DNA from 3 places in the Ensifer sp. Root1252 genome. Region 2 is predicted to be linked to each of the others. Evidence: riboswitches for the same ligand, from Rfam matches in the RefSeq annotation. Region 2 holds a riboswitch; each other region holds the start of a gene.
The links. Region 2 has a riboswitch for thiamine pyrophosphate ahead of thiC (phosphomethylpyrimidine synthase ThiC). Riboswitches for the same ligand answer to the same signal wherever they lie in the genome.
Positions count from the first base shown of each region.

Region 1: it holds a riboswitch for thiamine pyrophosphate, as region 2 does, so the genes downstream of both, thiO (glycine oxidase ThiO) here and thiC (phosphomethylpyrimidine synthase ThiC) in region 2, are expected to answer to the same signal.
Region 3: it holds a riboswitch for thiamine pyrophosphate, as region 2 does, so the genes downstream of both, thiB (thiamine ABC transporter substrate binding subunit) here and thiC (phosphomethylpyrimidine synthase ThiC) in region 2, are expected to answer to the same signal.

Region 1 covers NZ_LMDT01000007.1:89,226-98,944, reverse strand. Annotated here, with positions in the region: gene ASD02_RS09720 (hypothetical protein) at 1-149, shown strand, start outside; gene ASD02_RS39170 (hypothetical protein) at 205-378, shown strand; gene ASD02_RS09715 (hypothetical protein) at 475-900, shown strand; gene ASD02_RS38110 (hypothetical protein) at 1,028-1,321, opposite strand; gene ASD02_RS36915 (hypothetical protein) at 1,920-2,234, opposite strand; gene ASD02_RS09705 (hypothetical protein) at 3,179-3,448, shown strand; partial or broken gene ASD02_RS09700 (DUF1254 domain-containing protein) at 3,572-4,827, opposite strand; partial or broken gene ASD02_RS39670 (hypothetical protein) at 4,876-5,128, opposite strand; partial or broken gene ASD02_RS40575 (glycoside hydrolase family 19 protein) at 5,174-5,327, opposite strand; gene ASD02_RS09695 (hypothetical protein) at 5,485-5,736, shown strand; gene ASD02_RS09690 (hypothetical protein) at 5,867-6,124, shown strand; gene ASD02_RS40375 (hypothetical protein) at 6,308-6,430, shown strand; TPP riboswitch at 6,863-6,979, shown strand; gene thiO (glycine oxidase ThiO) at 7,212-8,198, shown strand; gene thiS (sulfur carrier protein ThiS) at 8,188-8,385, shown strand; gene ASD02_RS09675 (thiazole synthase) at 8,388-9,161, shown strand; gene ASD02_RS09670 (thiamine phosphate synthase) at 9,158-9,719, shown strand, end outside.
Region 2 covers NZ_LMDT01000037.1:145-9,863, reverse strand. Annotated here, with positions in the region: gene ASD02_RS29750 (ABC transporter substrate-binding protein) at 1-1,131, opposite strand, end outside; gene ASD02_RS29745 (dicarboxylate/amino acid:cation symporter) at 1,383-2,708, opposite strand; gene ASD02_RS29740 (sensor histidine kinase) at 2,939-4,807, shown strand; gene ASD02_RS29735 (sigma-54 dependent transcriptional regulator) at 4,811-6,172, shown strand; TPP riboswitch at 6,350-6,481, shown strand; gene thiC (phosphomethylpyrimidine synthase ThiC) at 6,576-8,399, shown strand; partial or broken gene ASD02_RS29725 (Zn-dependent hydrolase) at 8,663-9,719, opposite strand, start outside.
Region 3 covers NZ_LMDT01000057.1:249,325-259,043, forward strand. Annotated here, with positions in the region: gene ASD02_RS34700 (argininosuccinate synthase) at 1-756, shown strand, start outside; gene ASD02_RS34705 (multidrug effflux MFS transporter) at 823-2,061, opposite strand; gene ASD02_RS34710 (MarR family transcriptional regulator) at 2,058-2,537, opposite strand; gene ASD02_RS34715 (ABC-F family ATP-binding cassette domain-containing protein) at 2,615-4,441, opposite strand; gene ASD02_RS34720 (thiamine diphosphokinase) at 4,445-5,095, opposite strand; partial or broken gene ASD02_RS34725 (GNAT family N-acetyltransferase) at 5,182-5,665, opposite strand; TPP riboswitch at 5,800-5,917, shown strand; gene thiB (thiamine ABC transporter substrate binding subunit) at 5,967-6,995, shown strand; gene thiP (thiamine/thiamine pyrophosphate ABC transporter permease ThiP) at 7,027-8,631, shown strand; gene ASD02_RS34740 (ATP-binding cassette domain-containing protein) at 8,628-9,344, shown strand.

The DNA.
Region 1 (9,719 bases), on a different contig from region 2:
GCAAGAAGGGTCGATGGCAGCAAATGAATGAGTTTGGCGGTTGGGACAATTGCGAGCCACCTACCGGCTTCGAATGGTCGATTGAGCTCCGCGATTCAGCGCTTCCCTTTTTGAGTTATGCGGAAAGCCTCCCCAAATCTGGTCGTTGACTCTCTGCCCCAATGAGAACATCTGTAGAACATATTTACTCAAAAGGCATTGAGCATGAGCGACGAAGTTGGCGCTACCAAGAGAACGGAAAGCGGCCTGGTCGAGCACCTTTGCGAGCATCCCGGCTGCACGAATTGGGGCGCGTTCGGCTATGCCTACGGACAGGCGGCGCCAAACTGGTATTGCTTCGAACACAAGATCGAATGGCCACCGGCCAAGCGATCCTGACCCACGGCGCTAAGCGGGCGCCAAATCTCAGACATGCGGCACAACTCGCCCCGATCCTCGATCGGGCACTGAATATTGATATCTGGGGTTCAGCAAGTGACCGACCACGCCAAACTATCCTCATTCATCGCCATCCATCTGGCGGTGATAGACCAATCGACCAAACGCCGCTTCGTAGGAACAGGCGTTTCGCGCCGTCGCGAACAAGACAGCGCCCGCTCAATCGCTGAGGAACTCGTCAGGCATATCGGCATCAACCACCGTATCGAGCGCGCCGGGACTGCGGTCGACGATGCCGCAGTTGTTGCGCTCGTAGCGGCCGAGCTTTGGAAGCTGCCTGAGGCAGTGGCGAAAGACCTCGTCGCAATTGACGCCAACAGGAAAGAGGTCGCCCGTACAGCCATCGTCAATGCGCTGGTCGAAGCATTGACCCGGAGCTACGAATTCACGTTCCTTCAGCCCGAGTATCGGGGGATGGGGCCGTCGATCTACAAGGCGCCCAATGTTGGCCCGCGTCGATAGCGCCTGAAAGGCTTGTCTAGGGGAAGGAACAATCCTCTTAGAGACGCGTTTTTTCCGGACATGCCACGTGACAGCAGGCAGTCGCCCCGCGGCGCTGTCCCAATCTCTGGGCCCCTTCCCCTGGGGCCTATTTTTTGAGCTCAAACACGTCGGCATTATCGGCCAGCTTGCGCAGCCGTTTGAACGACGTATGACGGAGCTTCCCGTCGCTGCTCCATGACCGGTCCACCTTTAATCGTTTGCAGAACGACACCTTTCTAGCGGCATGGTGGCAACACCTTCCCGACGAGGTGTGCCAGCCTGGTTTTATCGAGAGCCGCGTAAAGGAGAAATCAGGGCTGCCCTGCTCGATGCGGCAAATATGATCCGGACGTTGCGGATTATCCTGAATGGAAGGAATGAAGCTTCCATGTTTGAACAAGAGTCCCCTCCGCCTGAGCTAGTTCGAAAAGGCTAAGGGCAAATCGCTCCCTTTTGAAGTAGATTTAGCATCTTCTAAAATTGGAGAGGATCCCGCAATGCCGAACTATATCGCATGCGCCCTAGCTATCCTCACATACTTTTCGTGTTCCACTGTTCAGACGACCTTCCAGGTCCCAGGACACCCATTTCGCTCGACTGAGAATTGTGTTCGCGAGGCGCCAATTGGCAAGTTCGACCGCAAATGCGACATTCCACTTACCGGCTGGCGGGGCGCCGAAGGTCTCTGGCTGCCGAATGTCCAGAGCGGCCTCTAGGTCGCTAGAGGTCCCAGGGCGCACGCCCCTGCCCCGAGCAAAGCAGCGCTCTGGGATCACCTTGATCGGCACGGCCTGGTGCGATGGTTCGGCACAACTCAGTCGATCGTGGCACTCGGTCGACGCGTGCGTTGTAAACAGTGCAGCAACAACAACGGTAACGTGATCCGGGTGCGAAAACACCGACGGTGATTGTCGACCGCAGCCATGGAACATTGTTGTCGCACCCGAGTTATAAGAGCACCCCAACGTATCAGCTCCAAGGCCCCTCTTCCCCGGGGCCTATTTTTTGAGCTCGAAGACATCAACGTCATCGGCCAGCTCGCGCAGCCCTTTGAACGATGGATGCCGTAACTTCTCGTCGCTGGTGATCTCGGTATAGGTGATCTCGGCGACAAATGCCGGCTCACAGAAAACCGCGTTCTTGCGCTTGAGTGCGACCGGCGGCGCCTTCGCCGGCATGGCTGCCAGTTGCTTGCGCAGGTCGCGGGCCATCTTGTCGGTAAGATCTGTGCCGGCGCCGCCGACATAGACCAGCTCGTCGCCTCGTCTCGCCGCGCAAGCAACCGCGAAATCGCACCGGCCACCTTCGTCGATGGCTCAAATCCAACGACGACAAAGCCATCGCTTTGATTACACTTCAGCTTGACCCAATCGCCGTTGTGAAGCAGGCTCCTTGGTCGAGAACCGTGGTCGGGTACTTTAACCATGACCATAAGGCACACACGCCGAACAGAGTCACGATACATTAGCAATCGGAACAATGCCCTGCCGCACGCGTTTTTAAGTGCATAAGCGTTGGTGTATTGTGGAGGCAACCCAACGTGGGCTCCGGACGGTCTGGCTACCCCCTCTACCCCAAAGACCGTCTGGATCTCCTTCCACGATTCCCAATGTAATCCCCCCAGCAACGGCGCATACTCTATGCGGGGCAAACGTCGGCCCTGTTCTCCCCTGGGCCGGCTGGGATTAGGGCTATGGGTAAAGCGGTTGGATCTCGCACAGAGATTATAACGCCTGACGACTTCAAGCAGATCGAATGTGTCTTCCGGGAAATGATCCAGGAAAGGCACCTCGCCTTTGCGATGATGCAGTTACGCTCGCGGCGCACCTGATCAGCCTTTTTCAAAGCGGCATCCACGACCACGATGCGCTCAAGCAAATGGCTGGTAATTTGTGAGGGTGGCTGCCTGACCCAGCGAGACAGCTGGAAAAGAGCGGCCTTCTTTTGTAGCTTGGGGCTCTGTGACGGGAAGGCCGTCAACAATATCAGCAATAACTAAATATAGAACCAAATCCGATGATTGGCGAGAACAATTCGCATTTAAGGAAAGGAGCAGCTAGGGAGTCGTCTCGTTTCCGCTTTCGTTCCTGCGGCGCCTTTTATCAGGGCCGCTTCTCTGTGAGCTCTGAGCCGGAGGCCCCACTACCAGCAGCAGTTCGACGCACGCAATCTCAACTTTTGCTCACTTGGAGCCAATTAAAGATTTCGCTATCTTTCTCTCTTCGGTGAAGGCGGTAGCTTAAGAAGGGAGGTCTAAATGGCTATTCACTTTGACCAGTCAGGTTTTGAACTCGCACCCGAACAGCTCGATACACTTCAAAGGATATTCGATCGCATTTGCTTCGAAACGAGGATCCCGCGCCAAGACATCCGCGCTGGCCGCCTCGCAAAATTCCTGATGGATGAATTTAGGTTCGGCAATACGGATGAGTTGGCATTGACCGAATGCGGTCGCTGGTTCTGTAGGCGGACGAGCCCAACACGTCGAGATCAGAGCGAACAGCAACCGACCAGGATGCTGCACTAAGCGATGTGAATGATCAACACCGCAGAGTGACGCGCTGCCCCACTCTCGGCCCCCGACTGGGATCACACTACGATACTCTGGTCAGCGTGGCCGCGAAACGGCCACGCCGTATGCTTATGCTTGTTAATTCGTCTTCGTTGCAGGCGGTAGGACCCACGATCCGTCGAGGATTGACGGATTTCCTTCTTTTGGCCAATACAACCGCATCATCAGAATGAACTTACCCTTCGGGGCAGGTAGCCAGTTCGACTCTTTGTCTGCGCCTGGAGACTCATGCTGGATGTAGATATCGGTCGATCCGTCAGCATTGGCTTTGAGGTCCTGGCGTGGGCTGATTGAATAGCGGTTCAGCGGGTTATCAACGAAGAAGTATCCCGAGTCATACATCGTAATCGACCAGAACCCGTTTACCGGTGGCAGCTGTCCCTCGGCAAAGTTGATCACATAGCTTTCCGAGCCATTATAGTCGCGAGCAATCAGACCATGGCCGGACTTCGTACTCGTCGGATAAATCGCATCCTGTGGGCGATTGGCACCAAGCCCGATGGCGGTGATCAGGGCGCGCTGCACATAGTCCGTACCGTAGAGACCCGTTTTCGTCGTGTATGCCACCCGTTGACGTCGTTGACATCGCCACCACTATCCTCGAAGTGCAACATAATCCGCGCGAACGCGATCTGTGGAAGTCGCTTCTGAAGGACGACGTCGAGTTTGCTCTCGTCGAAATCCTTACCGGGAACGATCCCGATGGTGGCCAACCGCTCCAAAAGTGGGGCATCGGCCGCAGCGGGTGGATTAGTCTTCAGCAGGTCGCAGAATAGTTTGAAGTAGGCGACAGCATCCAACGCATTGACCTGCTCACGAACGGCGGTCTTCATGTCGACAGTCGGGTCGGGGTTGCCGGCAGGTGGGGTGTAGTTGGTTCCGTAGCCACTCAGGGGAACGAGCTTCACGTCATCCTGAAGCTTGTGGACTTCGGCATAGTCCTCAGGCGTTCCGGTGCAATAGATACGTCCGAGGAGCCACACCATGCTTGTCGGTGATTTGTACTCGGTCATCCCTTCAGGCAGGGTCCCGGTCCACCCAGGTCCGGTGATCGCATATGTCTGCGCGCCCTTTCCTGTTGTTCTCTTTCCGGGCACTTCAAAGACGTTGGTCCAGCCGTCAAGCATTGGGAAAAGCGCGTAGCGATCGCCCAGATCTGGAAGACTCAAGACATAGGGTTCCTTGGCGATATCGAAGAAACTATAGGTGTAGAGAGTATCTGCGTTGGGAGCCGTCACGTCGCGGAAAGACGCATCCGGATAGGCGCGCAGTCGACCAATCTGGCCCATCGGCGCCTTGGTACCTTTGGGTTCGGCCACGTTTGTGATCACTTGTCAAGCGAAGTGAAGATTTGACCCCTCCTATTGCCTCACCGAGGAATGTTACCGAGCACTGCCGACAGCCACTTCCAAAACGTGGTAGCAGCAGCGCCAGCTGAACCGGCCATGAATACCATTCGTCCAGATGCCGCCGGCACAAGAGCCGGCCACAGTCCGGTCTATCTTCCGCTGATCTGCCGGCGTCGCCCGTCGCGCCGACCAGATCAGTCCCGACGACCCGACGCAGGCCGTCCACAATTGCTGGCGCCGAAATCCCACAGGCCGTCAGGACAAGTGTCGTAGTCAGAGCGAGCATCGCCCGCCGCCGTTGATACTTCGTGATCGTCTCGACGTCGGCCTATCGGTTGAGGTCGCGCATCTGCCAATAAAATATAGGCACCAGTCCTTCCCATGGATCGCGGTTGACTGCATCCGGATCGGCGACGAAGTCGGGGCAGAAGACCTTCCTTGCGGTAACATTCACGAAATCGGCGATAGTTGTCCTTACTGGTCAGAACAAATTTGCTGCACAGATATGGCGCTCATTGGGACTTTCCTTTTTACTAGTGAGTTGGACAATTACCGACCGGGCGTTGCATCGTGAACCACTCAAAACGGGGAACTCAAATGGATGCGGAACGGCGACCTACCGAGGAGAAATGGTCGAACTGCATGAGCACGTTTATTGCCGTGGCGCTCATCGCCTCGGGCGCGCCCGCTCAGGCGGACACGGCGGTGTGCTTGGGAAATCTGTGTACCGTCACTTCCAGGGACGGCACCAACCATGAAAGGTCTCTGAGCGACATCAATGAAGAAGCGAGAAAAGAATCGCTTGAGAACATTCGAGACGTTGATTGCAGTGTTGCAGACGATGCCTCCAAATGCCTGAAAGCAAAACTTACGCTGCAGCGCCTGTTCTACTAAACGCCATACTCCTTGAGGCCTTCTCACTGTTAGACGAGCGCGAGGCCCCCGCATTAATGCGTCGGTTCATGTTGCTACTTTCTGTTTTGTCGGAGAAAATCTCTCCGAGCCGGCAGGCTGGGAGCGTGCAATGGACTTTGAAAAGATCGGGCGGGGCCGCATGATGATGCGGCTGCCAAGGCACCGGAGACAGATCTCCGATGCCAACTTCCTCGCGATGACCCATTTGCTTGAGGCTTACGGCGAGGCAGCAATGAAGCGCGACAAGCTACGCGAACAACTGACGCCCGAGCACACGATGCTCGAGGAGTATGAAACGCTCTGTCAGACCCTTGAGGACGACATCATCAAGGTACTCGCCAGCGTTAGCCCGCGTATCGTGCGCTGACACCCAGTTCATTATGGCAGTAAATTCTTAGAGGCGAAAAGGTGCCTCTGTGCGCCAACCAGAAATTAACGGGCAGAACGCACGCTCTCGTTCGTTGCCGTCGCCCTCCTGTACCCCGCCGGTAACTCGGAACCGTAATCCAGCCCCCATGGATTGCGGTTCTTTCGCGTGACGGAGCATCTGATGAGCTATGATTGGGATGGCGCGCGCTGGCGCCGTATGAAGGTGGCGAGATTTGGAACCGCCGTGGCGTTGGCGGGTCTACTGGTCGGAGTCGCAACGCAGGTCGTGACCAGGGCGCTCTAGGCGGTTGGCTGCTCTAACGCCGAACTCGAATAACCCAATCGGCGAGCAGCTGCGACGGATTGATCGGCAGTACAGGCGGAATGACGATTGGTCCGGGCGCGATGTCGCCATCGGCGTAAGCATTCCAGCACCAGTCGCCGACTCAATATGACGTTCCGACTTGAAATTGCGGCGGTGGACACGAATGAAATCATCGCCAACGGTGAACCGGACTTCAGCAATGCCTGGCGTTCACAAGTCATTTTCCGCGTAGGCCGCTAAATTGACCTTTCCGGCGAATGAACCGTCGCGATGATCGTTGCAGGCGAAATGAATCGTGGCGTGCTTCTTCACGCTTCACCTCCCTCCTCACGGCGCGATACGCATTAAGATATGCTCTATGGCATGTGGATGACGTTTTTGCCCCGTTGGGAATGAACTAACAACGCTTGACAAAGCACGGCAGGGGCTGAGATATTGCTGGGCGGATCGGCTCTTTCGACCGCAGCGCAATGACCCGTTGAACCTGATCCAGTTCATGCTGGCGTAGGGACGGTGGGAACCACGGCATTTGCGACAGCTCCTTTGCTATCGCGTGGACGTGTCTCTATCTTTCCAGCTCCAAGATCTGGGTCTCCAAACGTCAAGGTTGGAGCCAGCCAATGGTTTTTTCAGATGTCGTACACGAGCCAAACCGCGGGCATAGACGGCAACACCTACGCCCGCTAGCAGAGCGGCGCATGGGTGAATGGCCCTACAGCGCCAACCAAGTATCTGCTCGAGCGGCTGCCGAATGAATCCGGTGATCATTAAAGGAGCGGGTGTCGTCGGTCTTGTCACTGCCTACGAGCTGGCACGACGCGGCATTGAGGTCGACGTCGTCGAACAATCAGAACGGATTGGCGCCGGGGCATCCTGGTTTGCCGGAGGCATGCTGGCACCCTGGTGTGAGCGCGAATGTGCCGACGAGAAGGTCGAACGCGTCGGCGCGACAGCTATTGAGTGGTGGCAGACGGCGCTGCCCGACAAAGTCGCGCAAGAGGGGACACTCGTCGTCGCCGCCGCACGTGACACACGCGAACTCGATCGCTTCGCGACACGAACCACAGGGTACAGGTGGCTTGATGCAGATCAGATAGCCAAATTGGAACCGGATCTCGCCGGCCGTTTCTCTCGTGCACTCTACTTTCCGAGGGAAGCGCATCTCGATCCGAGAGAGGCGCTGTCTTCGCTCCGTGACACATTAGAGGCCATGGGCGTGCGTTTTCACTTCGGCCAGATGACGGATGCGACCGTCGATCGCCGTGTCGATTGGCGCATCGATTGCACCGGCAGTGCCAGGCTCCCGGATGACGCGGCACTGCGGGGCGTGCGTGGTGAGATGCTCTATCTGCGCACCGGCGACATTCAGCTGTCGCGTCCAGTGCGCTTCCTGCATCCACGACACCCCATCTATGTCGTTCCACGCCGCCAGGGCGTCTTCATGGTCGGGGCAACAATGATAGAGAGCGAATTGTCCGGTCCCATCACTGCACGGTCGCTGATGGAGCTCTTAAACGCAGCCTACGCCCTGCACCCGGCCTTCGGCGAAGCGCAGATCACCGAAACCGGAACTGGCATTCGCCCCGCCTACCCCAACAATCTGCCGAGGATCACCAGAAGCGGTTCGATCTATTCCGTGAACGGGATGTATCGACACGGTTTCCTGCTCTCGCCTGCCCTTGCGCACGACGTTGCCGAACTTCTGCTCAACCCGGACCACAGATCGGAGTTCTATGATGAACCTTAACATTAATGGCGACGAGCACGAGATCGCCTGCTCGACGCTCGCCGAACTGATGGCAGCACTTGACTATGAAGGAAGCTGGCTGGCGACCGCTGTCAACGGCGAACTCGTTCACGCGGCCGACCGCGATCGATGGCGCTTACGCGACCATGATCGCATCGAAATTCTCTCGCCGATGAAAGGTGGCTGACCATGCTGCAAGTCTACGACACGGAAATTACCTCTCGACTGCTCCTGGGCACAGCGGGCTATCCATCTCCAGCCGTGCTTTCGGACGCCGTGCGGGCCTCAGGGACACAAATCATCACGGTCTCCTTGAGGAGAGAGACGGCCGGCGGCAAAGCGGGAGGTGCGTTTTTCGAACTGATCCGCGAGCTTGGGACGAAAATACTGCCGAACACCGCCGGCTGCCACACCGCCAAGGAGGCGGTGCTCACTGCCAAGATGGCGCGCGAGGTTTTTAAGACGAACTGGATCAAGCTCGAAGTGATCGGCAATCACGACACATTGCAGCCGGATGTGTTCGCGCTGGTCGAAGCCGCACGGATCCTTTCGAACGAAGGCTTCGAGGTCTTTCCCTATACGACCGACGATCTAGTCGTTGCCGAGCGCCTGCTGGAGGCTGACTGCCGCGTGTTGATGCCCTGGTGTGCTCCGATCGGCAGTGCCATGGGGCCGCAAAACCTGTCCGCCTTGAGGTCGATGCGCGCACACTTCCCGGACGTGCCTCTGATTGTCGATGCGGGCATCGGCCGCCCTTCGCATGCAACGACGGTGATGGAGCTCGGTTTCGATGCCGTGCTCCTGAATACGGCGGTGGCCGGTGCCGGAAATCCGGCCGTGATGGCATCGGGCTTTGCCAAGGCGATCGCGGCCGGGCGGCTGGCTTTTGAAGCCGGCATGCTCGAACCGAGAGACATGGCAGTCCCCTCCACCCCGTTGATCGGAAAGGCGGTCTTCTCATGAAGCTCGATCCCTTTTACCTCATTGTCGACAGCGCGCATTGGGTCGAGCGCCTCGTTCCAATAGGAGTCAGGCTGGTCCAGCTTCGCATCAAGGAAAGACCCGATAGCGAGGTTCGTAGCGATATCCGCATCGCCAGAACCATATGCGACAGACACGGTTGCCAACTTGTCGTCAACGACCATTGGCGCGTGGCGATCGACGAAGGCTGCGATTTCGTTCATCTCGGTCAGGAAGATCTGGCGCAAGCTGACGTGGCCGCGATCCGTGGGGCCGGACTGAAGCTGGGAATCAGCACACATGACGAGGCCGAACTCGATATGGCGCTCTCCGTCGCGCCCGACTATGTCGCGTTGGGACCGGTCTATCCGACTGTTCTCAAGAAGATGAAGTGGGCGCCGCAGGGGCTTGCCCGCCTCACCACATGGAGGAAGAAAATCGGATCGACCCCGCTGGTTGCGATCGGTGGACTGAACATTGAACGCATTGATGGCGTCCTCACCCATGGCGCGGATTGTGCCGCGGTCGTGACCGACATTACACGTAGCCAGGATCCCGAGG
Region 2 (9,719 bases):
GACCTGCGACGGACGCGAGGCGCTTTCGGCATATGCCTTCTCGGCAAACCGCAGCGAAGGATTGGCCGCCAGAACGTCCTTGTCTTCGTAGAGCGCCTTCAGCGTCGGGCTATAGGCCTGGAGCGCGCGGCGCTTCTGTTCCTTGGCGCCGGTGAGATAGCGCACCAGGCTGACGGCGGCGTCTACATCGTCGGCGTATTTCGACACACCGAGAAGACCCGCCCCGTAACATCCGCTCGACTTGCCGCCTTCAGCCCCAACCGGAAGTGCCATGACGCCGACCTTACCGCGCAGCGACGATCCGTCGGCCTGCGTCGTGCCCCAGACATAGCTCCAATTGCGATGGAAGACCGAGTTCCCGGCTTCGAACACGCCGCGCGAGCCTTCTTCGTCGTAGTTCAACACGCCTTCCGGGCTGATCCCGCCGATCCAGGATCGGGCAATATCGAGCGCTTCGGCCGCCTTCGGATTGTTGGCTGTGATCTCGCCCTCGGGCGAAATGAAGGTTCCGCCGCCGTAGGATGCCACCCATTCGAGCGCGTCGCAGGTCAGCCCTTCATAGGCTCGCCCCTGCCAGACATAGCCCCACATGTCGGGACTGCCCGATGCCCGCTCCTTGTCCTGGATGAGCTTCGCCGTCTCGGTGAGCTCCCGCCAGGTCTTCGGCTCGGCCTTGCCGTACTTCTCCAGAAGGTCCTTGCGATAGAACATCAGGCCGGCGTCGACGAACCACGGCATTGCCAGCAGCTGGCCATTGATGGTCGCGTCGGCAAGAGACGATTCAAAATGGCTGGAAACTTCGTCGGCAGGCACCTTCTGCCGGAGATCGACGAGGTGCGACGCGAGCGTGCCGACCCAGATATTGTCGAGGGTCAGGACATCGACGTCGCCGGACTTTCCGGCGAGCAGCTGCTGGTAGAGCGGCAGCGCCTCGCCCCAATTGGCCGGCATCTTGTTGATCTTGACAGTATTGCCGGTTTCCTTGGCCCAGGCCTCGGAGGCCGACTGGCAGAGCTCGAGCTCCGCGCCGGCCGAGCTGCAGAAAATCGATACTTCGGCCGCAGCCGCTGGAAATGCGGCAAACGCCGCGGTGGCCAAGGCGGCCGCTTTCACACACTTCGTCCAATGCATTCTCGTCTCCTCCCCAGAAAACGCTTTGCCTCGATCAGTGATGACAAATTACTATACCGTCCAGACGGTATAGTAAAGTGGGGAGAACGAGAATTTCACAGGGGCGTTGGCGGCCCGGCAGCAAACCGCCAGCCTATGACCTAGGGCGGCAACGCCACGAGGCTATCCCGCAAAAGAAAAAAGGCGTGGCCCACCGGAAAGTGGACCACGCCTTGCCGCACCGAGATGCGGTCTTGCCCTGGGAGGCAGCTTTATTCGGCTGGCTGAAGACCCGGAACCGGGCTTTCCGGCAGCGCCCGGCCGCCAAGGGTTGCGGCAAGCTGGGTCTCATCCAGTTCGCCTTCCCACTTGGCGACCACGATGGTCGCAACCGCGTTGCCGACAAAGTTGGTCAGTGCCCGGCACTCCGACATGAAGCGGTCGATGCCGAGGATCAGCGCCATGCCGGCAACCGGCACCGCCGGCACGACCGAAAGCGTGGCGGCAAGCGTGATGAAGCCGGCGCCGGTAATGCCGGCTGCACCCTTGGAGCTCAGCATCGCCACGAGCAGCAGCAGCACCTGGTCGCCGAGCGACAGCGGAATGTCGGTCGCCTGGGCAATAAAGAGTGCGGCGAGCGTCATGTAGATGTTGGTGCCGTCGAGGTTGAAGGAATAGCCGGTCGGAATGACCAGCCCGACAACCGAGCGCTTGCAACCGGCCTTTTCCATCTTGCTCATCAGTCCCGGCAGCGCCGCTTCCGAAGAGGATGTACCGAGAACGAGCAGCAGTTCTTCCTTGATGTAGCGGATGAGGGCGACGATCGAGAAGCCGTTGCAGCGGGCAACCGCGCCGAGCACGACGAAGACGAAGAGCAGCGAGGTCAAATAGAATGTGCCGATCAGCATGGCGAGATTGGCGATCGAACCGACGCCATATTTGCCGATGGTGAAGGCCATGGCGCCGAACGCACCGATCGGCGCCGCCTTCATCAGGATCGCGACCAGCTTGAAGATCGGCAGCGTCAGCGCGTGCAGGAAGTCGACGACAGGCTCCGCCTTCTTGCCGACCATGGCGAGGGCCAGGCCGAACAGAACGGAGATGAACAGCACCTGCAGGATATCGCCCTCGGCAAATGCGCCGACGAGCGTGGTCGGAATGATGTTCATCAGGAAGCCGGTGATCGACTGCTCATGCGCCTTCTCGGCGTAGGAGGTGACCGCCTTGACGTCGAGCGACGCGGGGTCGATGTGCATGCCGGCGCCGGGCTGCACCACATTGGCCACGATCAGGCCGATGATGAGCGCGAGCGTCGAGAAGGTCAGGAAGTAGATCATCGCCTTGCCGGCGACGCGCCCGACCTTGGCGAGATCGGTCATGCCGGCAATGCCGGTGGCGACGGTCAGGAAGATGACCGGGGCAATAATCATCTTCACCAGGCGGATGAAGGCATCGCCTAGCGGCTTAAGCTGCGTGCCGACCTCCGGGTAGAAATGGCCGAGCAGGATGCCTGCGGCGATGGCCGCCAGAACCTGGACATAGAGATGACGATAGAAAGGTGTCTTGCCGCGCGGTTCCGCGGATTGGTCGATAATCATGATATCCTCCACTTAGGCCCAGTCCGGCGTCATGCCGGGCCTCCCAGGCCCTATTTCCGAAGCGCGACAGCTCGGGCTGTCATGAGGATGTCATTTGCAATGGGCGTGCCAGATCGCAGCACAGCTGATCAGGCCATTGAAATATCGCCATTTTTTCGAGAATCTTGGATCACGCACACGAATATTTGAGCGGATATCCGCACAGATCATCTGGAAACTTGCGCGGAATAATGCACAATTCCGCCATGTCCATGCCCGCGCCCAGCCCTATCAATCCAGAGGATCTCGACCGGCACATGCGCCGCGCCTGGCTGATTTTTGCCGCGCTAGCGTTAGTGCTGCTGGCAGCGGGGCTTTTTTTCGCCGGCGAATATGGGCGAAACAAGGCGCTTGAAACCGTCGACATCCAGAGCCGCATCGATGCCAATCTCAAGGCCTCGCTGCTGAGGGCAGTGCTGGAGCGGCAGCGCGCGCTGCCTCTGGTACTGGCAGACGACGTAGAGGTGAAGACGGCGCTTGAGAAGGGTGGCGACCAGCCGTTGCAGCGGCTCAATCAAAAGCTCGAGGCGCTGGCCGCCAATACGGATGCGGCGGTGATCTACGCGATTGGCCTCGACGGCGTGGCGGTGGCTGCCAGCAACTGGCGCGAGCCAACCAGCTTCGTCGGCAATGACTACGCTTTCCGCGAATATTTCCGGCTGGCGATGCGCGATGGCAAAGCCGAGCATTTCGCCATGGGCACCGTCAGCAAGCGGCCAGGCCTCTACATATCAAGACGTGTCGACGGGCCTGACGGCCCGATTGGCGTCGTGGTCGCCAAGCTCGAATTCGGCGGGGTCGAGGCCGATTGGCTCGCCTCCGGCAAGCCGGTCTATGTCACCGACCGGCGCGGCATCGTGCTGATCACCAGCTTCCCGTCCTGGCGCTTCATGACGACCCGTACCATTCCCGGGGATCGCCTCGCCGCCATCCGCGACAGCCTGCAGTTCGGCGATGCCTCCCTGCTGCCGCTGCCGTTCCGCCGGATCGAGCCAACGAGCAATGGATCGAGCGTGCTGACAGCGCTTCTGCCCGGCAGCAGCGAGCGGCAGTACCTCAGGGTCGAGACCATGGTTCCCTCGACCAGCTGGCGGCTGGAGCAATTGGCACCGCTAGACGCAGCCCTTGGCGCCGCGAGCCGCGAGGCAAGGCTGCTGGCCCTTGCCGTTATCGTGCCGCTGCTGGCGCTTGCCGCATTCCTTCTTCGCCGGCGCCAGGCTTTGACGCAGGTCGCGGCCAACGAACGCGCCGCGCGCGATGAGTTGGAACGCCGAGTGGCCGAGCGCACACAGGACCTAAGCCTCGCCCGAGATCACCTCGAAACCGAGATCTCCGACCACAGGCGCACGGGCGAGAGGCTGCAGGCGGTGCAGCAGGAACTGGTCCAGGCCAACCGCCTGGCAATCCTCGGACAGGTGGCGGCGGGCGTTGCCCACGAGATCAATCAGCCGGTCGCAACCATCCGCGCCTATGCCGACAATGCGCGCACCTTCCTCGACCGCGGCCAAAAAGAAACCGCCGTCGAAAATCTCGAAAGCATCGCTGCGCTGACCGAGCGGGTCGGCACCATCACCGACGAACTGCGCAGCTTTGCGCGCAAGGGCCGTTTCGTCGCCGAACCGACGGCGATGCGGGAGGTGATCGAAGGCGCTCGAATGCTGCTGCGCAGCCGCTTTGCCGGCCGCATGGACGCGATCGTCATCGACCTGCCTGATAACGGCCTCAGCGTGCTCGGCAATCGCATCCGCTTGGAACAGGTGCTGATCAACCTGTTGCAGAATGCCCTGGAAGCCCTCGGTGATCGGGCAGACGCTGAGATCCGTGTGCGGTGCGAGTTAGGCCCCTCCGAAACAGTTTCGCTTGTTGTCGCCGACAATGGTCCGGGCATTCGGCCCGATATCCTCGAAGACCTTTTCACCCCGTTCAACACCTCCAAGGATGAAGGCCTCGGTCTCGGCCTTGCCATCTCCAAGGAGATTGTCGCTGACTATGGCGGCGACATCGAGGTCAAGACCGGCCCAGAAGGCACCGTCTTCACCGTGCGTTTGAAGAGGGCCTGAGCGATGCAGCAATCCGTATGCCTCGTCGACGACGACAGCGAACTCAGGCGGGCGATGAAGCAGACGCTGGAGCTTGCCGGCCTCGCGGTCTCCGCCTTTCCCGGCGCGGCGGAAGCGCTCGCAATCCTCAACCCGGATTTTGACGGCATCGTCGTCAGCGATATCCGCATGCCCGGGATCGACGGCCTCACGCTGTTTCGCCGGATCGCCGACTTCGACCCCGACCTGCCCGTCATTCTGGTCACCGGCCACGGCGATATCCCGATGGCCGTTCAGGCCATTAAGGACGGCGTCTATGATTTCATCCCGAAACCCTTTGCCGCCGACCGTCTGGTGCAGAGCGCACGCCGCGCCTTGGAAAAACGCCGGCTGGTGATGGAAAACCGCGCGCTGAAACGCGCAGCCGAAGTCGCCGGTGAGAGCCTGCCGCTGATTGGCCAGACACCGGTCATGGAACGGCTGCGCCAGACCTTGCGGCATATCGCCGACACCGACGTGGATGTGCTTGTTGCCGGCGAAACCGGCAGCGGCAAGGAGGTGGTGGCGACGCTGCTGCACAATTGGAGCCGGCGCCGCAACGGCAACTTCGTGGCGCTGAACTGCGGCGCACTGCCGGAAACGGTAATCGAGAGCGAGCTTTTCGGCCACGAGCCCGGCGCCTTCACCGGTGCCCTGAAGAAGCGCGTCGGCCGTATCGAGCATGCGAGCGGCGGCACGCTTTTCCTCGACGAGATCGAGGCGATGCCGCCGGCAACGCAGGTCAAGATGCTGCGAGTGCTTGAAGCCCGTGAGATCACGCCGCTTGGCACCAATATCGTGCGCCCCGTCGATATCCGGGTCATCGCCGCGGCCAAGATCGACCTCGGCGACCCGGCCCAGCGGGGCGATTTTCGCGAGGATCTCTATTTCCGGCTGAACGTCGTCACCCTGTCGATCCCGCCGCTGCGCGAACGCCGGGACGATATCCCCCTTCTCTTCTCGCATTTCCTGACGCGGGCAGCCGAGCGTTTCAAGCGCGACGTGCCGACGCTTTCGCCGGCCGTCAGCCACTATCTGATGTCTCATTCCTGGCCGGGCAATGTGCGCGAGCTCTCGCACTTCGCCGAGCGCGTCGCCCTTGGCGTCGAAGGTTCGCTCGGCCAACCGATTGCCGCGGCGCCGACCAGTGCCGGCCTGCCCGAGCGGATCGAGCGCTACGAGGCGGAAATTCTGAAAGAAGCGCTGCGGGCGCAGCACGGCGACGTCAAGGCGACGATCGAAGCGCTCGGCATTCCGCGCAAGACCTTCTATGACAAGCTGCAGCGGCACGGCATCAACCGTGCGGATTATGCCGATCGCCGGGGATCAGAGAAGTCCGGCCGCTAGCGCATTTCCAGGAAAAGTGCGGAGCGGTTTTCCGTCAGGAAATGCGCAAAAACCAAAAGAACGAGCGTGCCCGCGGCTTCGTCTCATCCGGAAACGCTCTACCGGGCAATCAACAGGCCTGACACGCAACCTTCGGATTAACGCTTGACTGCGCATCCGGATCGATGGCTATCTCTAGGCATTCACCAGGGGGGTCCCGWCAAGGGGCTGAGATACTGCTGGGCGGATCGGCTTTGCCGACCGAGGCGCAGTGACCCGTTGAACCTGATCCAGTTCATACTGGCGTAGGGACGGTGCAGACATTGACGCCACGATTCCGTCATTCGCGCGGAATTTCAGGCGAACATGTCTTTTCCTTCCGGCTTCAGAACTGGGTCTCCAACCGCAAACTTGGAGCCTCATCATGAATATTGCCACCAAACCCGCAGAACTCTCGGTCACAAAAGGCCCGCTTCCCGCCTCGAAAAAGGTCTACAAGCCAGGCACGATCCATCCCGACATCCGCGTTCCCATGCGCGAAATCACCCTGCACCCGACGTCGGGCGAGCCGCCGGTCACCGTCTACGACGCCTCCGGTCCCTACACCGTAGAAGATGCCAACATCCGCATCGAGGACGGTTTGCCACGACCGCGCCGCAACTGGATCATCGCTCGCGGTGATGTCGAAGCCTATGACGGACGCGACGTGCGGCCGGAAGACAACGGCTTTGCCTCCGGCGACCGGCTGACGCCGACCTTTCCCTTCCGCCACGCGCCCTTGCGCGCGACCGGGCGGCGCGCGGTGACGCAGCTTGCCTATGCGCGGGCCGGCATCATCACGCCCGAGATGGAGTTCGTCGCCATCCGCGAGAACCTTGGCCGCGACGCTGCACGCGTCACGCTACGCGACGGCGAAAGCTTTGGTGCCCATATCCCCGATCACGTCACCCCCGAATTCGTCCGCCAGGAGATCGCCAGCGGTCGCGCCGTGCTTCCGGCCAACATCAACCACCCGGAGTCCGAGCCGATGATCATCGGCCGGAATTTCCTGGTGAAGATCAATGCCAATATCGGCAACTCCGCCGTCACTTCGTCGATGGCCGAGGAAGTGGAGAAGATGGTCTGGGCGACCCGCTGGGGCGCAGACACGGTCATGGACCTGTCGACCGGCCGCAACATTCACAACATCCGCGAATGGATCATCCGCAACTCGCCCGTGCCGATCGGCACCGTGCCGCTCTACCAGGCGCTGGAAAAGGTCAACGGCATCGCCGAGGATCTGAGCTGGGAGGTCTATCGCGATACGCTGATCGAGCAGGCGGAACAGGGGGTCGACTACTTCACCATCCATGCCGGTGTCCGGCTGCACTATATCCCGCTGACGGTCGACCGGGTCACCGGCATCGTCTCGCGCGGCGGCTCGATCATGGCGAAGTGGTGCCTGCACCACCACAAGGAGAGCTTTCTCTACGAGCACTTCGAAGAGATCTGCGACATCTGCCGCGCCTATGACGTCTCGTTTTCGCTCGGCGACGGCCTGCGCCCGGGCTCGATCGCCGATGCCAATGACGCGGCGCAATTTGCCGAACTGGAAACGCTGGGCGAGCTGACGAAGATCGCCTGGGCGAAAGACTGCCAGGTGATGATCGAGGGGCCTGGCCACGTGCCGATGCACAAGATCAAGGAAAACATGGACAAGCAGCTCGCTGTCTGTGGCGAGGCACCGTTCTATACGCTTGGGCCGCTGACGACCGACATCGCCCCCGGCTACGACCACATCACCTCGGGCATTGGTGCTGCGATGATCGGCTGGTTCGGCACGGCCATGCTCTGCTATGTGACACCGAAGGAACATCTGGGGCTTCCCGACCGCAACGACGTCAAGGTGGGCGTCATCACCTACAAGATCGCGGCCCATGCCGCCGATCTCGCCAAGGGGCACCCGGCGGCCCGCACGCGCGACGACGCCCTGTCGCGCGCCCGCTTCGAGTTCCGCTGGGAGGACCAGTTCAACCTGTCGCTCGATCCGGAAACCGCCCGCTCCTTCCACGACGAAACCTTGCCGAAGGAGGCGCACAAGGTCGCGCATTTTTGCTCCATGTGCGGGCCGAAGTTCTGCTCGATGCGGATCTCGCACGACATCCGCGCCGAGGCGCAGAAGGAAGGTTTTCAAGCGATGGCGGCCAAGTATCGTGAGGGTGGCGACCTCTATATGCCGGTCGACAGCGAGGCAGACGTACGGGGATAACGACCACGCCAGAAGGGGCGGCAACCCCGCCCCTTCTGGCGCCCGGCGGGCTCCGGCGCTCTTTACGCAATGGCCCATCTCTTCGTCATGCTCGGGCTCGACCCGAGCATGACATTGGAGGCAGCCGGCCTGTTGATACGAGGCTGACACAGAGGTGCCGGCTGGATGCTCGGGTCAAGCCCGAGCATGACGGTGAGAGGAATTGTTGCCGCATCAGCATCTTGATCGCTCCAAGGAGGTCGCACCCGGCCCCTTCCGGCGCCCTAAGGGCTGCCTGCAAGCAGAGCGCCGACATCGCGCAGAACATTGGCACCGGCGACGAGGTCTGCCGGATCCGTGTGTTCGCGCGGATTGTGGCTGATCCCGTCGTGGCTCGGCACGAAGATCATCGCAGCCGGCGCGATGCGGGCGATCATCTGGGCGTCGTGGCCGGCGCCGGAGGTCATCCGCCGGCTCTTCAGCCCACGGGCCTTCGCGGAAACTTCAATCGCCGCGACGACCGCACTGTCGAAACTGACGGGCTCGAACCGGGCGAGACGCTCGACTGAGACGGTCACATGCTCTTCCTGCTCAAGCCGGTCGAGAAAGCCGGAAAGCGCGCTTTCAAGCGCCCTCAGGCGATCCTCGTCCGGGTCGCGCAGGTCGATGGTAAAGACCGCGCGCGAGGGGATGACGTTGATCGCGTCCGGCTCGAAGCGCATGGTTCCGATCGTCGCAACGCTCGGCGCGTTTGATCGCGCGATGTGCTCGCGCAGGAACAGGCCGACGCGCGCGGCAGCAAGGCCCGCATCGGAGCGCATCGCCATCGGCGTGGTACCGGCATGATTGGCAACGCCCTCTATGGTCACGCGCTGCCAGGAAATCCCTTGCAGATTTTCGACGGCGCCGATCGTGGTCGCTTCGCGCTCAAGCACCGGCCCCTGCTCGATGTGCAATTCAACATAGGCATGAGGTTTCAGAAAGCCGGGCTCCGCGGTGCCGGCGTAACCTATGCACGCGAGTTCCGCTCCGAGCGTCGTGCCATCGGTTCCGACCGTCGCACGCGCGGCTTCGACCGCAAGGCCGCCCACATGAACAAGCGACCCCAGCATATCGGGCGCGTAGCGCACCCCCTCCTCGTTGGTAAAGGCCGCGACGACGATCGGGCGGACAGGCGCGAATCCCTGCTCCTTCAGTGTCTCGATGACTTCGAGGGCGGCAAGCACGCCGTAGCAGCCATCGTAGATGCCGGCATTGATGACCGTGTCGATATGGGAGCCGAGCATTAACGGCGATTGCCCGGCGTTATCCTGGCTTTGCCAGACGCCGAAGATATTGCCG
Region 3 (9,719 bases), on a different contig from region 2:
AAGAGCCGCACCGACCTGCTCGAATTCGCCGAGAAGCACCAGATCCCGGTCGCCAAGGACAAGAAGGGCGAGGCTCCCTTCTCTGTCGACGCCAACCTCTTGCACTCCTCCTCCGAGGGCAAGGTTCTGGAAGATCCGTCGCAGGAAGCCCCGGAATACGTGCACATGCGCACGATCTCGCCGGAAGCGGCTCCCGACAAGGCAACCGTCATCAAGGTCGGTTTCGAGCGCGGCGACGCCGTCTCGATCAACGGCGTGCGCCTTTCGCCGGCAAACCTGCTGGCAAAGCTCAACGACTACGGCCGCGACAATGGCATCGGCCGGCTCGACCTCGTCGAAAACCGCTTCGTCGGCATGAAGTCGCGCGGCGTCTACGAGACCCCCGGCGGCACCATCCTGCTGTCGGCACACCGCGCGATCGAATCGATCACGCTCGACCGTGGCGCCGCCCACCTCAAGGACGAGCTGATGCCGCGCTACGCCGAGCTGATCTATTACGGCTTCTGGTTCTCGCCGGAGCGCGAGATGCTGCAGGCGGCGATCGACAGGAGCCAGGAGCATGTCGAAGGCGAAGTGACGCTGAAGCTCTACAAGGGCAATGTCATGGTCACCGGCCGCGAAAGCCCGAAGTCGCTCTATTCCGACAAGCTGGTCACCTTCGAAGACGACCAGGGCGCCTACGACCAGAAGGATGCTGCCGGCTTCATCAAGCTGAATGCGCTGCGCCTGCGCACGCTGGCTGCACGCAACCGTTAAAAGCGGCAAGCACCTGACAAGAAAAAGCCTCCGCGACCCGGGTCGCGGAGGCTTTTTCGTTTCGTCTTATTCAGCCGCTTCCGGCAGGGGCTGCGTGCCATCGACTGGCGCCGCCAATGGCGTCAGGCGAACGGTGCGGCGATACCAGAGATAGCTGAACACGCAGAGAAGGCCGAAGCTCGGAATGATCGTGCCGAGCGCCAGCACCGGCACGCCGACAACGGCCGCCAAGGCGCCGCCGAGAAGGCCGGCGCCCATCTGGATGAAGCCCATCATCGCCGACGCCGTACCGGCGATATGCGGGAAAGGCGCCATGGCCGCCGTCATCATGTAGGGCATGACGAAGGCGATGCCGAAGGCGTAGACGCCGACCGGCGCCATCACCGCCAGGAAGCTCGGTTCGAGCGCGTGCATGGTGTAGGCGAGCGCCACACTGCCGAGCGCGATGAAACAAAGACCGACCGGCACCAGCGCCTGCGGCGTGAACCGCCGCATTAACAGCCGCACCGTGACCGTGCCCGAGAAGAAGAAACCGGATTGCATCAGCATGCCGACGCCGAATTCGGTCGGCGTCAGCCCGACCGTGCCGATCAGGACGAAGGGCAGCATCGTCGCTTGGGCGTAGAGCGCGCCGACGGCGCCGGCAATCACCAGGGTCGAGGAGACGAAGCGGGTATCTGTCAGAAGCTCGCGATAGGCGGCAAGGATCGGCCGCAGATGGCCCTTGGCCGGATCGGGCGTCGCGGTTTCGGCCATGAAGAACTGCACGCAAACGCAGGCCATCAGCGCAAAGCCGACCATCAGGAAGAAGATAGACTGCCAGCCGAAGAGGCCAAGCGCCAGGCCGCCGAGCGTCGGCGACACCGCCGGCCCGATGGCCAGCATCATGCCGATCATGTTCATGATCCGCGCCGCCTGAAGGCCGGTGAACTGGTCGCGCACGATGGCGCGCGCAACCGTCATGCCGACGGAGGCGCCGATGCCCTGCACCAGGCGCCCGGCGAGCAGGACCGCGACCGATGGGGCAAAGGCTGCCATCAGGCTGCCGGCGAGGTAGATGGTCATGAAGATCAGCGTCGTGCGCCGGCGGCCGATGACGTCGGAGAGCGTGCCCGAAACCAGCTGTGCGAAGGCGAAGCCTGCGAAGTAGAGCGACAGCGTCATCTTGATCGCCGCCTCGCTGGAGGAGAAGGCGCGGACCAGTTCGGGCATTGCCGGTGTATAGAGCGCCATGGAAACGGGGCCGAGCGCGACAAGGAAGGCGCCGATGATGCTGGTGCGCCGTTCGCTCATGCGGCGCGTCATGGCTTTGCACCCTTCTCCTTGCCGGCGACGCACGGATCGAGGCCGCGCAAATTTTCGCGCAGGATACGCAGGTTGGCGCAGAGCATGTCGCGCGTCGCCTCGTCGAGCCCTTCCGTATAGGCATTCATCATCTCGCGCAGCCCCGCCATCAGCTCGGCGAGCAGCGGATCGGCCTTGTCGGTGATGACGACGTTCTTGGCGCGGCGGTCGGCCGGGTCGGGCAGACGGGCAACCAGCTCCATCGCCTCCAGCCGGTCGAGATAGGCCGACAGCGTCATCGGCTCGATGCCCATGCGCGTGGCGATTTCCGCCTGCTTGATGCCCTCGGTCAGCGCCACCTGGATCAGCGTGCGCGCTTCACCGGGCGTGATGCCGAGATCCATGGCGTTGACCTTGCGGTCAAAAGCGCCACGCAGAAGGCGGGAGACATCGGTCAGCAACATGCCGATGGTTTCGGATTCGAGTTTTGTCGGCATCAGGATCGTTCACGAGAGATATAATAAGTTTTCCTTATCATACCCCTTGCCAACTTTCAACGCGGGAGCGGCGAGGCTCAGCCCTCGAGCTCCTCGCGCAGCATCTCCAGTTCCAGCCATTCCTCTTCCATGCGGGCGAGATCGCCGCGAAGCTTTTCCAGCTCCTTCGCCAGTTTCGCAAACGTATTCGGGTCCTTGGCAAAGAGGTTGGGGTCGGCCATCCGCTCCTCGCGCTTGGCTGCCTCCGCCTCCGCCTTGGCGATTTCCTTCGGCAGGTTTTCGAGTGCAAACTTCTGCTTGTAGGAGAGCTTGCCCTTGGCCTTCGGTGCCTCGGCTGCGGGGGCAGCGGCATCGGCCACCTTGGCCTTTTCCGCCTTCTCCGTCTTGCGCCGCTCTTCGATCGCGCCCTTGCGCTGCGCCATCATGTCGGTGTAGCCGCCGGCATATTCGATCCAGCGGCCGTCAGGCGCTTCGGGATTGGCCGGCGCGATGGTCGAGCTCACGGTGCGGTCGAGGAAGTCGCGGTCGTGGCTGACGAGGATGACGGTTCCGGCAAAGCCGGCGACGACCTCCTGAAGCAAGTCCAGCGTCTCGATGTCGAGATCGTTGGTCGGCTCGTCGAGGATCAGCAGGTTGGTGGCGCGGGCGAGAATGCGTGCCAGCATCAGCCGGGCGCGCTCACCGCCCGACAGTTCGCGGATCGGGGTGCGCGCCTGCTCCGGCTGGAACAGGAAGTCCTTCATGTAGCCGGTGACATGGCGCTGCTCGCCGTTGACAATCAGGCTCTCGCCCCGGCCGTCGGTCAGGTAGTGGGCCAGCGTATCGTCGAGGTTGAGATCCTCGCGCTTCTGGTCGAGCGTCGCCATCTCAAGATTGGTGCCGAGTTTCACCGTGCCGGTATCCGGCTCGATCTGCCCGGTCAGCATCTTCAAAAGCGTCGTCTTGCCGGCACCGTTCGGGCCGACAAGGCCGATCCGGTCGCCACGGTGCACGCGAATGGAAAACGGCGCAACGATCGTCCGCTCGCCGTAAGCCTTGGTGATCTTCTCCGCCTCGATCACCAGCTTGCCCGATTCCTTGGCGTCGGAAGCCGCCGCCTGAACGGAGCCCTGCGGCCCCTTGTGGCCGCGATGGCGCGAGCGCATGTCCTGCAATTCGCCGAGACGACGCATGTTGCGCTTGCGCCGGGCGGTAACGCCGTAGCGCAGCCAATGCTCCTCGCGCTCGATCGCCTTGCCGAGCTTGTGCTGCTCCAGCTCTTCCGCCTCCAGCACCTCGTCGCGCCAGGCCTCGAAATGGCCGAAGCCGCGGTCGAGCCGGCGGGATTGGCCGCGATCGAGCCAGACCGTCGCGTTCGAGACCTTTTCGAGGAAGCGCCGGTCGTGCGAGATCAGCACCAGGGCCGAACGGCTGCGGGTCAGCTCGTCTTCGAGCCATTCGATCGTCGGCAGATCGAGATGGTTGGTCGGCTCGTCGAGCAGCAGGATATCCGGCTCCGGCGCCATCACCCGGGCAAGCGCTGCGCGGCGCGCCTCGCCGCCGGAAAGGCGTGCCGGGTCTTCTTCGCCGGTCAGACCCAGGTGCTGCAGTAGGTAAGCGACGCGATACGGGTCGTCGCTTGGGCCAAGGCCCGACTCGGCATAGGCCTGCACCGTGTCGTAGCCTTCGAAATCCGGTGCCTGGGGCAGGTAGCGAACGGTCGAGGACGGATGGCGGAAGACCTCGCCCGATTGCGCTTCGGCAAGACCGGCGGCGATCTTCATCAGCGTCGATTTGCCGGAACCGTTGCGCCCGACAAGGCAGATGCGATCCCCCGGCTCCACCTGCAGGTTGGCGCCGGCCAGAAGCGGCGTGCCACCGAAGGTCAGGAAGATATCGTCGAGTTTCAGAATGGGAGGCGCCAAGGCTCAGGCTCCGGAAAGGTCATAGGGGCGGGCGAGAACGATCGCCCGGCCGGTGTCGAGGGAAATGCGAAGGGGACCCTCCGCGACATTGGAAACGGTGCGCGAAGACCCGAACGGCAACGTGAAATCGGTGAGCGGATAACGCGCGTTGACGATCGTAAGCCCGATGAGATCGGTCAGTCCGAGGATCGAGAATAGGCTGCCCTTCGGCAGATCGATTTCGATCTCGCCTGCAAGCAGCGGATAGGCCTCCTCCTCACCCGAGGTCATGAACACCGGCAACCCACGTTCGGCCAGCGAAGCAGCCTGAAGCAGGTGCAGGAAGGCATGGTCGCTGCGTGATCCTCCGAGCGCGCCGGCAAAGATCAAGGCTTCGGCGCCACGCGACAGCGCCGCCTCGACAGCGATTTCGCCATCGGTCGCAGCCTTGGCGGCGGGATAGGGCTCGCGCGGGACATCGGCAAATTCCGCGAGCAGCGCCTCCTCGGTCGAATCGAAATCGCCCACCCAGACGTCGGGGGTCACGGATAGCACCCGCGCATGCCGCATGCCGCCATCGGCCGCAACGAAGCGGCTGCCTGCGAGCTGGCGCGCAAGGCGATCGGTCGGGGTCAGTGCACCGCCGAGCAGAATGGTGAAGGTGGATCGGGCCATGGCAAAGCCCATAGCGCAAAGGCACGGGCAAGGAAAAGCAAGAAAACCGAACAAGGGCGCGATCCGGCGATTTTGCGTCCTCGTTGTCAGTGATCTTCGGGCAAGGTATCGGGAAACAGCATCTCCGCATAGATCCCGGGGTTGGAATCGGGGATCTCGATGGCGCCGACCGTGCGTCGGTAGAATTCGGCCGGGCCGACGCCGCCGATGATGGCGTAACCGTAGCCTGCGTCACGCATCGCCGTCAGGCTCACGCGCAAGAGCGCCTCGCCGATCCCCGTCCGCGCATGGCCTCGTCGACGCCCGTCGGCCCGAAGAAACCGAGCGCTGTGACATCGTGGCAGGCAAAGCCGACGATCCGGTCCTCGAACACCGCGATGTGCATGCACGTCGGCGTCGATCTGAAGGCCGCCTCCGCCTCGCCCGCCCAGCCGGAGCCAAATGTCTGCTCGATCCAGGGAACAACAAGCTTCGTTCGGGTGCCATTGCGCGGTGAATGCCGATACCGTCAGCAAGCGGTGATCTCGCTTGTGCCGGCAGTGCATAAAGGCGAACGAGCATGTCAGTCATCGCAGGCTCCTTCGGCGTCTGCAAACTCTGCCGACGATTTTACCCCATGCGCCGCGGCGCGAAAATGCGGGGCGGGCGCTTTTGCCGTCCTCAAACTTCGCTTGCCATCAAACCGGCTCGGCGGTAAATCTCTACCCGCTCTAACGGGGTGCCTTCCGACCGCATGGCGGCCGAAGGCTGAGAGGCGTTGAACGCCAACCCGCGGAACCTGATCCGGCTCATACCGGCGGAGGGATTAGACGCGATCGGATCGATACGCCCTTTTCCCATGCAACATCATTTTTAGGGAGAGGTGCCTGCCATGTCCAATTCATCGCAACTCAAGGTTCTTAGCCGGCTAGCGCTTGCCGCGACGGCAGGACTTGTCTTCGCGGCCAATGCCGTTGCTGCCGACAAGACGCTGACCGTCTACACCTATGAAAGCTTCATCACCGAATGGGGGCCGGGTGCCAAGGTCGCCGAAGCTTTCGAGAAGACCTGCGAATGCAAGGTCACCTATGTCGGCGTCGCCGATGGCGTCGAGCTTCTGACCCGCCTCAAGTTCGAAGGCGCGGCCTCCAAGGCCGACATCGTGCTCGGCCTCGATACAAACCTCGTCGCCGAGGCCAAGGCCACCGGCTTCTTCGCGCCGCACGGCATCGAGCCTGCCAACGTCAAGGTACCCGGCGACTTCACCGACGACACCTTCCTTCCCTATGACTACGGCCATTTCGCCGTCGTCTACGACACCCAGACCTTGAAGACGCCGCCGAAGAGCCTGAAGGAACTGGTCGAAGGCGACGCCTCTCAGAAGATCGTCATCGAGGATCCGCGCACCTCGACGCCGGGCCTCGGTCTGCTTCTCTGGGTCAAGGCCGTCTATGGCGACGAAGCCGGCGCCGCCTGGGCCAAGCTCAAGGACAGGGTACTGACCGTAACGCCGGGCTGGTCGGAAGCCTATGGCCTCTTCACCAAGGGCGAAGCGCCGATGGTGCTTTCCTACACCACGTCGCCCGCCTACCACATGGTGGCGGAAAACACCGACCGCTACCAGGCGGCCGAATTCTCGGAAGGTCACTACATCCAGATCGAAGTTGCCGGCATGACCAAGAGCGCCAAGGAGCCGGAGCTTGCCAAGCAGTTTCTCGCCTTCATGACCGGCCCGGAGTTCCAGTCGATCATTCCGACGACCAACTGGATGATGCCGGTCGCGGCGACCAAGGAGCCGCTGCCGGAGGCTTTTAGCAAGCTGGTCAATCCGGAGAAGACTTTCCTGCTGCCGTCGGAAGAGGTGGCGGCGAACCGCAAGGCCTGGATCGACGAATGGCTGGCCGCCATTAGCAAGAACTGAGGCGCATTTGTTCGCGCCTGCCGAAAATCGCATCACGATGACCGCCGGGACTTTAAGTCTCGGCGGTATCCTGCTGTTTGTCGGCCTGGCGATTGCAGCCCTTTTGCTCCAGAGCGGTGACTTCGGCAACAGCGTGCTGTTCGATGCCTATATCTGGCGGGTAACGCGCTTCACCTTGCTGCAGGCGAGCCTTTCGACGCTGCTTTCCGTTGTTCTTGCCATCCCGATCGCACGGGCGCTTGCGCGCCGGCCGAGCTTTCCCGGCCGCGTCTGGGTTCTGCGGGTGATGGCCCTGCCGCTCGGCCTGCCCGTGCTTGTCGGCGCGCTCGGGCTGATCGAGATCTGGGGCCGGCAGGGCGCGCTCAACACCGCCCTCGCCGGCCTCGGGCTGCAGCAGCCGATCAGCATCTACGGCCTTTTCGGCATCCTGCTCGCCCACGTCTTCTTCAACATGCCGCTTATCGCACGTCTCTTTCTCGCCGGGCTCGAGCGCATCCCTTCGGAATACTGGAGAACCGCCGCCAATCTCGGCATGCCGCCAGCCGCACTCTTCCGCTTTGTCGAGTGGCCGGTCCTTCGGGGATTGCTGCCAGGTGCTGCCGGCCTCGTCTTCATGCTCTGCGCCACCAGCTTCACGCTGGTCCTGACGCTCGGCGGCGGGCCTGCCGCCAGCACCATCGAGGTCGCGATCTACCAGGCGCTGCGCTTCGATTTCGACCCGCCGCGGGCGATCGCCCTGTCCGCCCTACAGATCGTCATGACCGGAGCCCTGCTCCTGGCTCTAACGCGTGTCGCGACCGAACCTGCACAAAGCGCAACCGCGGGCAAAATCTCCAGACGCTATGATGCAGGAACCGGCCTCTCCCGGACGTCCGACGCCGGCTGGATCCTGTTCTCGCTGCTCTTCATCGGCGCACCGCTGATCGCCGTCGTCGGTTCCGGCCTGCGTGCGGATCTGGTGAAGCTTGCCGGCGACCCGACCGTGCATCGTGCTCTCGTCACCAGCATTGTCATCGCCGTCCTCTCGGCATTCTTTTGCGTCACCATGGCCGCCGCGATGATCCGCGCCGCCGGCATCGTCGTGGCGCGTCGCCACGCCCCGACCTTGGCCAGGGCATTTGCGGGCACTGTCACCGCCAGCACGTCGCTGGTGCTGCTGGTGCCGCCGGTCGTGCTCGGTGCGGGATGGTTTCTGCTCCTGCGCCCCTTCGGCGATGTCGCCCGTTTCGCCCCCGCCATCGTCGTCGCCATCAACGCATTGATGGCGCTGCCGTTCGTGCACCGGATCCTGGCACCGGCGATGGCAACACATGCCGCACGCACCGACCGACTGACAGCAAGCCTCGGCATCCGCGGCTTCCATCGCCTGCGATGGATCGACTTGCCGCCGCTCCGGAAACCGTTGCTGATGGCGTTCTCCTTCGCCATGGCGCTGTCGCTCGGCGACCTTGGTGCAGTGGCGCTGTTCGGTTCGCAGGACATGGTCACGCTTCCATGGCTGCTCTACAGCCGGATGGGCAGCTATCGCACCGCGGATGCAGCCGGTCTGGCGCTCTTCCTCGGCCTCATCTGCCTGATCTTCACCATGCTCGGCACGGCCGGCGACAGGCGAGTGCCGGAAGGACGAAACGCATGAATTCCCAGGCGGCGGTAGAACTTGTTGGCGTCGACGTTCGTTACGACACCACCGCACTGCACTTCGATTGCGCCATTCAGCCAGGTGGCATCGTCGCAGTTGCCGGGGCCTCCGGGTCGGGAAAGTCGACCCTCTTTCATGTCATCGCCGGTTTCGAGGAGCCGGACCGGGGCGAGGTTCGCATTCTCGGCAAGACGATGTCGGGACAGGCGCCGGCAGAACGACCCGTCTCCGTGATCTTTCAGGACAACAACCTGTTTGCACATCTCGACGTCGCGACCAATGTCGGCTTCGGCATCAGCCCCTCGCTTCGCCTGTCGGTCGCTGATCGCGCACGGATAGACGATGCCCTCGGCCGCGTCGGGCTCGACAGCTTCGGCAAGCGCCTGCCGCCGACGCTGTCCGGCGGCGAACGACAGCGTGTGGCGTTGGCGCGCGCCTTGGTGCGACATCGCCCGCTGCTGCTGCTGGATGAGCCTTTTGCCGCTCTCGATCCCGGCATGAGGGCCGGTATGCGGGCACTGCTGCAGGACCTGCATGATCAGGAAAACAACACGATCCTGATGATCACGCACCATCCCGATGACGTGAGGGCGCTGGCCGATAGCGTGCTTTTTCTGGACCAGGGGCGTATCATCGCCCATGACCCGGTCGAGCGCTTTCTCGAACGGCGCGATATGGCGTCCATCAACCGCTTTCTCGGCAACGCGTGATGCGACGTGGAATCTTGGAGCATTTCCAGGAAAAGTGCGAAGCGGTTTTCCGTCAGGAAATGCGTGGAAACAGGCAGATAGAGCGTTTCCGCGACGTCGTCTAAACCGGAAATGCTCTAGCGCGCGTGGTACTCCGCCACAATTTGACCGCCGCGCCATGCGACGCGCGGATTGTCCGGCCGGAGCGTCACGAATATTCGCGTATCCGTTGCCGTGATACCACGGGGCAACTATTTCTACCGGGGTAAACTAGGCAGGTGGCGCTGAAATCAGATACAGCAAGACCAGGGCTGGAATACTCTTGCCGGATCGGACGTATCCGGCTGAAAAAGTAAGACTTTCAACGCCGCCCGAGTCCCTGTTGTGGGGTGGCGT